Regions from separate parts of the Marinobacter sp. MMG032 genome, predicted to be linked through region 1. Evidence: riboswitches for the same ligand, from Rfam matches in the RefSeq annotation. Region 1 holds a riboswitch; the other holds the start of a gene.
What was found. Region 1 has a riboswitch for glycine ahead of ABNF92_RS03535 (trimeric intracellular cation channel family protein). Riboswitches for the same ligand answer to the same signal wherever they lie in the genome.
Positions count from the first base shown of each region.

Region 2: it holds a riboswitch for glycine, as region 1 does, so the genes downstream of both, ABNF92_RS01440 (D-amino acid dehydrogenase) here and ABNF92_RS03535 (trimeric intracellular cation channel family protein) in region 1, are expected to answer to the same signal.

Region 1 is NZ_CP157802.1:785,546-789,918, forward strand. It holds gene ABNF92_RS03530 (lipid A deacylase LpxR family protein) at 12-1,040, opposite strand; gene ABNF92_RS03535 (trimeric intracellular cation channel family protein) at 1,132-1,731, opposite strand; glycine riboswitch at 1,772-1,870, opposite strand; glycine riboswitch at 1,871-1,956, opposite strand; gene ABNF92_RS03540 (cytochrome b) at 2,033-2,554, opposite strand; gene ABNF92_RS03545 (SDR family oxidoreductase) at 2,653-2,967, opposite strand; gene ABNF92_RS03550 (hypothetical protein) at 3,005-3,163, opposite strand; one part of gene ABNF92_RS03555 (IS3 family transposase) at 3,201-4,108, opposite strand; one part of gene ABNF92_RS03555 (IS3 family transposase) at 4,108-4,363, opposite strand.
Region 2 is NZ_CP157802.1:307,961-312,333, reverse strand. It holds gene ABNF92_RS01445 (DUF3336 domain-containing protein) at 1-1,354, opposite strand, end outside; glycine riboswitch at 1,460-1,552, shown strand; gene ABNF92_RS01440 (D-amino acid dehydrogenase) at 1,716-2,936, shown strand; gene ABNF92_RS01435 (FGGY-family carbohydrate kinase) at 2,917-4,373, opposite strand, start outside.

The sequences.
Region 1 (4,373 bases):
TGCAGGAGAGCCTAATAAACCCAGGTCAGAGACAGGGTTCCGAAGCTGAAACTGTCCTTGTTAGTCTCTTGCTCGCCGGTGGTCGCCCGGAATGTCAGGGCAGCCTGCACTGACTGCCATTGCCAGGTTGCACCGATACCAACCTGAGCCAGCAAAAGACTCTCTTCAAATTGGTATGGATCAGCGTTGTCTTCAAGGTAAGAATAAGGAACATATTCCAGGCCCATACCTATGAATACAGACCATCCCTGCCCTGAGCCATTTAACGCGGACGGCAGTCCAACGGTGCTGGAGGTTCCCGCGTAGTCGGGTACGAAGTTACCTGGCAGATATTGACCCGTTCGCCACACTCCGCCCACTCTTGCGTGAGAACGGAAACTGGATACCATGCCCGAACCAACCCAAGCCATCTCATGCTCCAAATCCCCTTTATTGCCACTTCGCCACAACTTCCGGGCATGGGTGGCTTGCAAGCCACCAACGACATCCGACCCTAACTGGTAATCCCAACCCCTGGGTTCTTCACTGCCTGTCAGTCTGTGCACCCATTTTTGCGAAGCTTCAGCTCCGCTTTCGGGACCAACCACACCGAGATGAGCGCCATAGCCAGTAATCGTGTCCGCATCCCAACTCCAGATAGTGCTGCTCAGAAAAAGGTAACCTGCGTAAGGGAGGTCATTTCGACTGGGTTTCTCGAGCGAAATGTCCGCTGGGGTGACCATGAATTGGCGAAGGCTGAAAGACACCGCCTGTTTCTGGTTTCCCGGATCGATCCCCGGTAACGCTTCGAAAAAACCTCCCGCAGCACGTGAAATATTTGCTGAGACCGCCTTTGTATCTTCCGATGGTGACGTTAAATACGCCAGGCGCACACCGTTGGTATACCCCTGATCCAATCCCAGAAGCAGGTCATTGTCCCAGGAAATATTGAAGGTATCTGCTTGGGCGTAACCAGTTTGTGCCGTATTCAAAAGCAATGCAGTCGCACAGGTCCATAAACGAACAAAATGAGCAGACATCAGATCTTCCGCCGTCAACATAATTTACAAGCTTCCTATCCTCTTTTCTTCCACAGCGAAAAGAAAGCCGTGATTTTCGTCGGAGACATTCAGAGGTCTTGAACGGCGGCTATCATTCCCAGCGGGTCTGCGAATAATTGAAAACCGGCAGCGACACCCGCCAACGAATGGCAACCATGCGAAGCAGTAAACCCACGCTGAACGCAGCAAGCAGCGTAATATTTTCGCTCAATCCCTGACCGAGTAACGCCAGGTAGAGCAAGGCCACAACCAGCGAAACGCTGGCGTACAATTCATGGCGCAATACCTGTGGAGTGCGGTTGCAGAGAATGTCTCGAATAATACCGCCGAAGATGCCAGTGGTGTTGCCGGACATCACCACCACGACCGTGTCGTATCCGAGGCTGAGCGCGACATTGCACCCGATAACGGTAAAGGCCACCAGGCCAATGGCATCCAGCACGAGAAATAGCTGATGAAGGTGTCGCATGAAGCGGGCGATCACGATAGTTATCAGCCCACCCGTAATAGTCATGTAGATATAGCGGGGGTGCTGGGTCCAGGTTACCGGAAAGTTGCCCAGAAGAATGTCCCTGACGGTTCCGCCACCGAGGGCAGTGAAAAAAGCGATTACAGCCACCCCGAACAGATCCATGTTCCTTCTCCCGGCGGTGAGGGCTCCGGACATGGCTTCAGCGGTAATGGCAATCATATAGATAGAGATCAGCACACAGGACTCCTGAGTTTCTGTGGCCTCTCCCCCTGTCCCTGATACCTGAGAGTTTACAGAGCCTAGCTCTGCTTGCCCCTTCGGTGGACCGCGGTGGCAGTCGCTCTCCAGACGGCGTTAGATGATGCTCGCAGTACCTGTGCCTGAGCGTTTATGGGAGTTTGCGCCTTCGGCGGGGCCAGCGGCCCACTCTCCTGCGAGGTCGCCATTATAAAGAGATAGGAAGCTAACGTCGAGCGGGACAGCCGTTCGCTGTCGTTCCCACGCGGGGTTCAGAACCCCGCTACAACATTCTGGTAAGCGTGTCGTCACGCTTGATGAAATGATGAATCAGGGCCATTCCGATGTGGCCGATGATCAGTACGGTCAATGCCCAGGCCAGTGGGCTATGGACGCTTCCCAGGGCTGAGGCCAAGACTATCTCCTCACCCTCCGACACCAGCTGCAACCCGAAAGCGTTAATGCCATGACCGCCACCCAGCATGACCATCATTCCGCTGAGGGGCATCAGCAGCATGCCCGCGTAAAGCAATCCATGCCCTGCTTTGACCAGCACTGCAATCTCGGGATCCTGTTCCGGGCGATGTTGGCGTTGGCTAACTGCCCAGAGCAGTCGTGCGGCGATAAACACGAGCAACAATGAACCGATGGAGATGTGCCAGGGGACCAGCGTCTGGCCAACCCAATGCTCGCCGTCCGCAATACGATCACCAAACTTCAACAACTGCCAGCCAATCAGCACCGCCATCAGCCAATGCAACGTTTTACTCAAGGCACCGTAACGGTCCTTCGAATCTCCAAGCATAGGGATCTCCTTTCGTTCGCAGATGTTTGACCAGTTTAGCAGGTGGCCCTGACATGCCCGAGTCAACCCTTCTCGGCTCTCCGCCTGATAATGCTCAATCAGGCGATGCTCTCGACAATGCCGCCCTCTACCCTCAGAGCCGAGCCGGTCGTGGCGCTGGCCTGGGGCGATGCTGCGTAGACACACAGGCTTGCCACCTCTTCAGGATCAGCGAACCGCTTGATAAGCGATGAGGGACGATTTTCATCGAGAAACAGTCGTTCCATCTGCTCGACCGTAACCCCACGTTCCGCTGCCAGATTCGCCATCATTTTTAGAGCGCCTTCGGTACGTGTCGGGCCAGGCAGGATTGTGTTCACCGTCACGCCACTGCCAGCCAGAACTTTGGCCAGGCCTCGCGGAACACCCTGCATGTCCGCCAGCTTTGTCTGGCCTAACTAATTGGAGGCCCTAATGAAAAGTCCGCATTGCAGCCCTATTTTTCCCAGACCGTTTCGCGAGGTACATGGTTTCGTCAGCTACCACCAGGGCTTTATCAACTCGACCGGGTGTTTCATTGAAGGACACCACGCCAAGTGAAAACGTCACCGGCCAGTCATTCTTCTTCATCTTAGTCTCCAGGGTCTCGACCAGGCGCGTGTAGTGGTCAACTAATTCCGGACAGTATTTTAAGGTTTTCCTCAGCAGCAACGGGCGAAATGCCGTCGTTAAATGTGTGAGGTCGCTGTCGGTTGTAGTAATCCATCAGATAGCCGCCAACATCTTTCTTTGCCTCAGGTAGATTTCGATATCCCAAGGCTGGTACCCACTCAGTTTTCAGACTTCGGAACAGCCTCTCCATTGGTGCGTTATCCCAACAGTTGCCGCGACGGCTCATGCTTTGAGTCATCCGGTAGCGCCAGAGTCTCTGACGGAACTTACGGCTGGCATACTGGCTTCCTTGGTCTGAATGGAACATGACTTTTTCGGGTTGACCACGCTGTTCCCAGGCATGGTCCAGAGCTTTTACAACCAGGTCCGCATCCGGGCTAGATGACATCGCCCAACCAACAACGCGGCGGGCGAACAGATCCAGTGCGACCGCCAGATAACTCCACCGCTGGCCGCTCCAGATGTAAGTGATGTCACCACACCAGACCTGATCGGGCCGGTCTACCGCAAATTCACGAGCCAGGTGGTTCGGGATATCGGGGCGCTCAACGGTGGCCTGCTTGTAAGCGTGAGGGCCGGGTTGTTTGCAGATCAGTCCCAGTTCGGCCATCAGGCGTCGAACCTTGAAGCGACCAACGACGACACCCTCTTCGCTGAGCAAGCCTTTAATTGTCCGGCTGCCGGCCGAACTTCGGCTCTTGGTAAACAGGCGGTTTACCTGAGCCTTCAGGGCCAGACGCTCGACATCCACGTGGTTCCGCCGTTGGCGGTATTCGTAGTAACTGGAACGACTGATATCGAGCGCATTACAGACCATTTCAACAGGCATTCGCTCACTCAACTGGTCTATCAGCGCGTACGATTCATGTCGTCCGACATCAAGAGAGCGGTAGCCTTTTTTAGTATGTCTTTCTCCTGCTCAAGGCGTTTACAGCGGGCTTCCAGCTCCTGAATCCGGCGCTGTTCCGGGGTTAAGGCCTTACCCTTCGGGGTAACGCCCTCACGCTCATCCGTCAGCTGTTGAACCCAGCGCCTCAGAGCGCTTTCTACCACACCCAGCGACATACTTGCCTGGGCGATGGTGTAACCTTGATCCAGCACCAGGCTGGCTGCTTCCTGCTTGAACTCAGGAGTAAAGGAACGTCGTTTTCTGGTCATCAGACACCTC
Region 2 (4,373 bases), 480 kb from region 1:
TGGCCTGTTCCCCAAGATTGATAAACATTTCCAGATCCTCAGGGCTGGGGTTCGCCAGTACCTTGCGGTAGAGCGCGGGTTTCGGCGGGAAGTGGATGTTGATGTCTCCCAGGTACTGCTGGCTGGTCATGGCGTGGGCCTGCTCGATCAGCGGGCGAATGAGGCCGGGGTGCGGGCTTTGTTTGGTCAGTTTCAGTGCCGTGGCGATCTGGCCGTGGGCCATGGAAACCGCCGCCCGTTTGGCCCAGGCGGTAACGCCGCTCTGGTCATGGTGGCTGATAAAGGGCACCACATGGGGATTGGCCTGGCTCACAATGGTTTTGTTCACGTTGTGTAGGCGGGCCATCCGCATCAGGGGCAGATCGCCATGCACGCTGCCATCAATCCAGCTTTCGGTGGGCATATAGGGCACGCTGCTTTGCCGGCTGCCGTTTGATTCGCGTGCCTGAAGAACCACTGGCGGAAAGATGCCCGGCACGGCACAGGACGCCATCACTGCCGAATCCACCAGTACAGCCGGTGAGGACAGCCAGTTCAGCAGCCTGGGTTTTTGCTGGGTGCGGGTAGGGGATACGGAAATGTTCAGTGTACGGCCGCTGTGTTCGTAGGCCTCTCTGAAACTGACGCTGCCAAGGTTGTGCTGGAGATGCTCCTGCAGTTGCCGTGGGTCCATGGCATGGCCGGCCTTCAGGCCTTCCCGGACGCCGAGCCAGCGGAAGGCATTGCGATGGATGCGCTCCGGGTGATTGAAGAAGTTCGCCAGCTCCTTGTCGTTTCGGGTGCAGATGGCACCGGCCACGATGGCGCCCATGCTGGAACCTGCCATGACATCCGGTAGAAGGTCCTGGCGCCAGAGCGCCCGGGTAACGCCTATGTGGTAGATGCCGAAAGCCGCGCCGCCGCTAAGCATCAGTGCTGGCCGGCCATAGACCCGTTCGGCGTCCTGAAACATTTTCAGTTTGCGGGCGGTTGTCACTTCAGGTATCGGGTGTTCGCAAATGAATTCCATGGACGTCTCGACGGCGTCCAGGAATTCCCCCACCAACCGGTTGCTGCCGCTTCTTGCCACCGTGTACAGATCAGGGTTGGAGAGTTCGCCCAGGTGTCGGTACAGGCTTTCCTGCAGAATACGGATCAATCGCCTTGTGTCGCCATTCTGCCGGCAATGATCCATCAGGCCCATGTGCTTGCGCATCAGGCTTTCATGCAGCATTCCGGTTTCTTCCTGCTCGCGCCAGTCCAGCAGGCCGTCCATGTCGTCGAGCGCGGTGGCGGCCTGGCACCACTGCTCGTAGTCGCGGGCCTGTTCGAGTTGCTGCTGGAGTTGTCTGCGGGTCTTCGAGGCGTGTTGCATGATCTTTACCTTAACTGATCTCGGCGGAGCTGTGCAGCGGCTGGTTTCCTGGCTCCGGGTTATTTGCTATGTTTAGGCCCGTGGGTTGGGTTTTATTACCAATCAGACATGTCTGCGGGAGAGACTGAATCCCTTGCGATCAGCGCCGAAGGAGCAACTGCCCCGGAAACTCTCAGGCAAAAGGACCGCTGACATGAATACTTTCCGAAGAGCTGTCGACAATCGCGTCAGTCGGCACACCGAAGGAGCAAGCGACTGTTTTCATTGAAACAGGTCGTGAATCTCTCAGGTCCCGTGACGGAAGGGGTGCTTCCTGCCATTTCGAGCAGGGAGGAAACCCTTGGCGCTCACGGAGATTGGAATGAAGCGAATTGCAGTTATCGGCGGTGGCATTACCGGTATTACCACAGCCTACACCCTTGCCAAGCGCGGGCTTGACGTTACGGTTTACGAGAAACACCGCTATGCGGCGATGGAAACCTCCTTCGCCAACGGTGGGCAGCTCTCGGCCTCTAACGCCGAGGTCTGGAACAACTGGCAGACCGTTATGAAGGGCATCAAATGGATGTCCCGCCGGGATGCGCCACTGCTGGTCAACCCGAAGCCTTCCTGGCACAAATTGAGCTGGTTCGCCGAGTTCATTGCCGCTATTCCCCAGTACGAGAAAAACACCACGGAAACCGCCCGCCTGGCCATTGCTGCCCGCGACCACCTGTTTGCCTGGGCACAGGAAGAGGGCATCGATTTCGATCTGAAGAAGCAGGGTATCCTGCACATATACCGGGACAAGGCTGGCTTCGATCACGCGGCCAAAGTGTCTCGGCTTCTGGCCGCGGGCGGCCTTGAGCGCCGTTCGGTTACCCCGGAGGAAATGAAATCCATCGAGCCGACTCTGGCAGGTACCTACTACGGCGGCTTTTTCACCGAGAGTGACTCCACCGGTGACATTCACAAGTTCACCAACGGCCTGGCCGACGCCATCCAGCGCCTTGGCGTAAAAACCTGTTATGGCCATACCGTGACCGAGCTGAGCGCCGATGAGCGTAATGCCTGGGTGACCGCCCATGACGGCAACGAGCAAACCCGGGATACCTTCGACGGCGTGGTGATCTGTGCCGGTGTCGGCAGTCGTGGGCTCGCGAAAAAGCTGGGTGACCGGGTGAATATCTACCCGGTGAAGGGTTATTCCATTACCGTAGAGCTGGAAGACGAAGCCTCGCAGAAGGCAGCACCCACTGTCAGTCTGCTGGATGACGCCACCAAGATCGTCACCAGTCGCCTGGGCGATGGCCGTTTCCGCGTTGCCGGTACTGCCGAGTTCAGCGGCTACAATCGCGACATCAAGGACGACCGAATCCGCCCGCTGACCCGTTGGGTTGAGCAGTGCTTCCCCGGAGTCTGTACTCGCAAGGTAGTTCCCTGGGCCGGATTGCGGCCAATGCTACCGAACATGATGCCCAGGGTTGGGCCAGGGCGCCTGCCAACCGTGTTCTACAACACCGGTCACGGCCACCTCGGCTGGACCCTTTCGGCGATTACCGCGGAAATGGTGGCGGAGCGTGTTACCGGGGATAGCCGGTAATCTCCCGGATTTTCCGGTAGAGGGGTTGGAGCTGGGGGTACATCCTCAGGTACACCTCGGAATAGAGCCTCTGGTACAGGGCCCGGGTTTCTTCGTTGGGATGGAAAACGTCGCCAACCCGGGTCATGTTTGTCACTGCCGTATCGAAATCCGGATGCAGGCCCAGGCCTACCGCCGCGTCAATGGCGGCACCGAGCCCGGAGGTCTCATAGGTATGAGGCCTTTCGGCCGGCAATCCGAACACATCGGCGGTTAACTGCATGGCGGCATCACTCTGGGAGCCGCCACCTGCCACTCGAAGCTTCCGGATCTTCACACCGCTTCGCTTTTCGATTTTTTCCTTGCCTTCCCGCAGCGCATAGGCAAGGCCTTCAAGGATCGCGCGGTATATGTGCGAGCGGGTGTGAACGTCCCCGAATCCAATGATCGAGCCTTTTGCTTCCGGCCCGGGCTGACGTACACCGGGTGACCAGTAGGGCTGGAGCATCAGGCCCATAGATCCGGGGGGAACGGCCTTGACCAGTTCATCGAACAGCGCTTCGGGCTCAATGCCCCTTTCCTCGGCGATTTTCCGCTCCCGAAGGCCGAATTCCCGCTTGAACCAGCTAACCATCCAGAAACCCCGATAGATCATCACTTCCGTGGAATAGTGACCGGGCAGTGCAGAAGGATAGGGCGGCATCAGCCGGATAGGTTCCACGTAGCGCTTGCTGGTGGTGTTGATGGTGGCGGTGGTGCCGTAACTCATGCAACCGATGTCTGGTGTCAGCCCGCCGGACCCGAGTATCTCGCAGGCTTTGTCGGAGGCGGCTGCAATAACGGGCAGGCTTTTTTGCAAGCCGAGGTGTCGGCAGGCTTCGTCGGTCAGATGCCCCAATGTTTCCCCGGGCGCTACCAGTTCAGGCAGCATGGAACGCTCGACCGGCATGGTCTGCCATTTGAAATCCCGTTGGCCGGCCCAGCGGTGCTTCTTGTAGTCGAAGGGCAGGTATCCGACCTGGCTTCCGGTGGAATCCCTGAATTCTCCTGTTAGCCGGTACGTGAGGAAGCCCGAGAGCAAGAGAAAGTGTCGGGTTTTCGCCCAGATCTCGGGTTCATTCTGGGCAATCCAGTTAGCCTGGGTCTTTTCCCGAAACCGGTTGATGGTGTCTTCCAGCCGGGCGAGTTTGAACAGCCATCCCCAGGGCCCTTTGACCGGGCCATCAACTCTGGCATGGCGCTGGTCGAGCCAGATGATCGCAGGGCGCAGAGGTTGGCCGTTTGCATCAAGATTGATCACGGTGCCCCGTTGGGTGGTCACGGTGACCCCGGCAACCTGATCCGGCGTTGCCTCTGTTGAATTCCAGAGCAGCTTGCAGGCTTCCCCGAGCTGTTCCCAGAAATAATCCGGATGCTGCTCGGCCCAGCCGGGTTCCCGCGAGAAGTAGGGCTCGATTT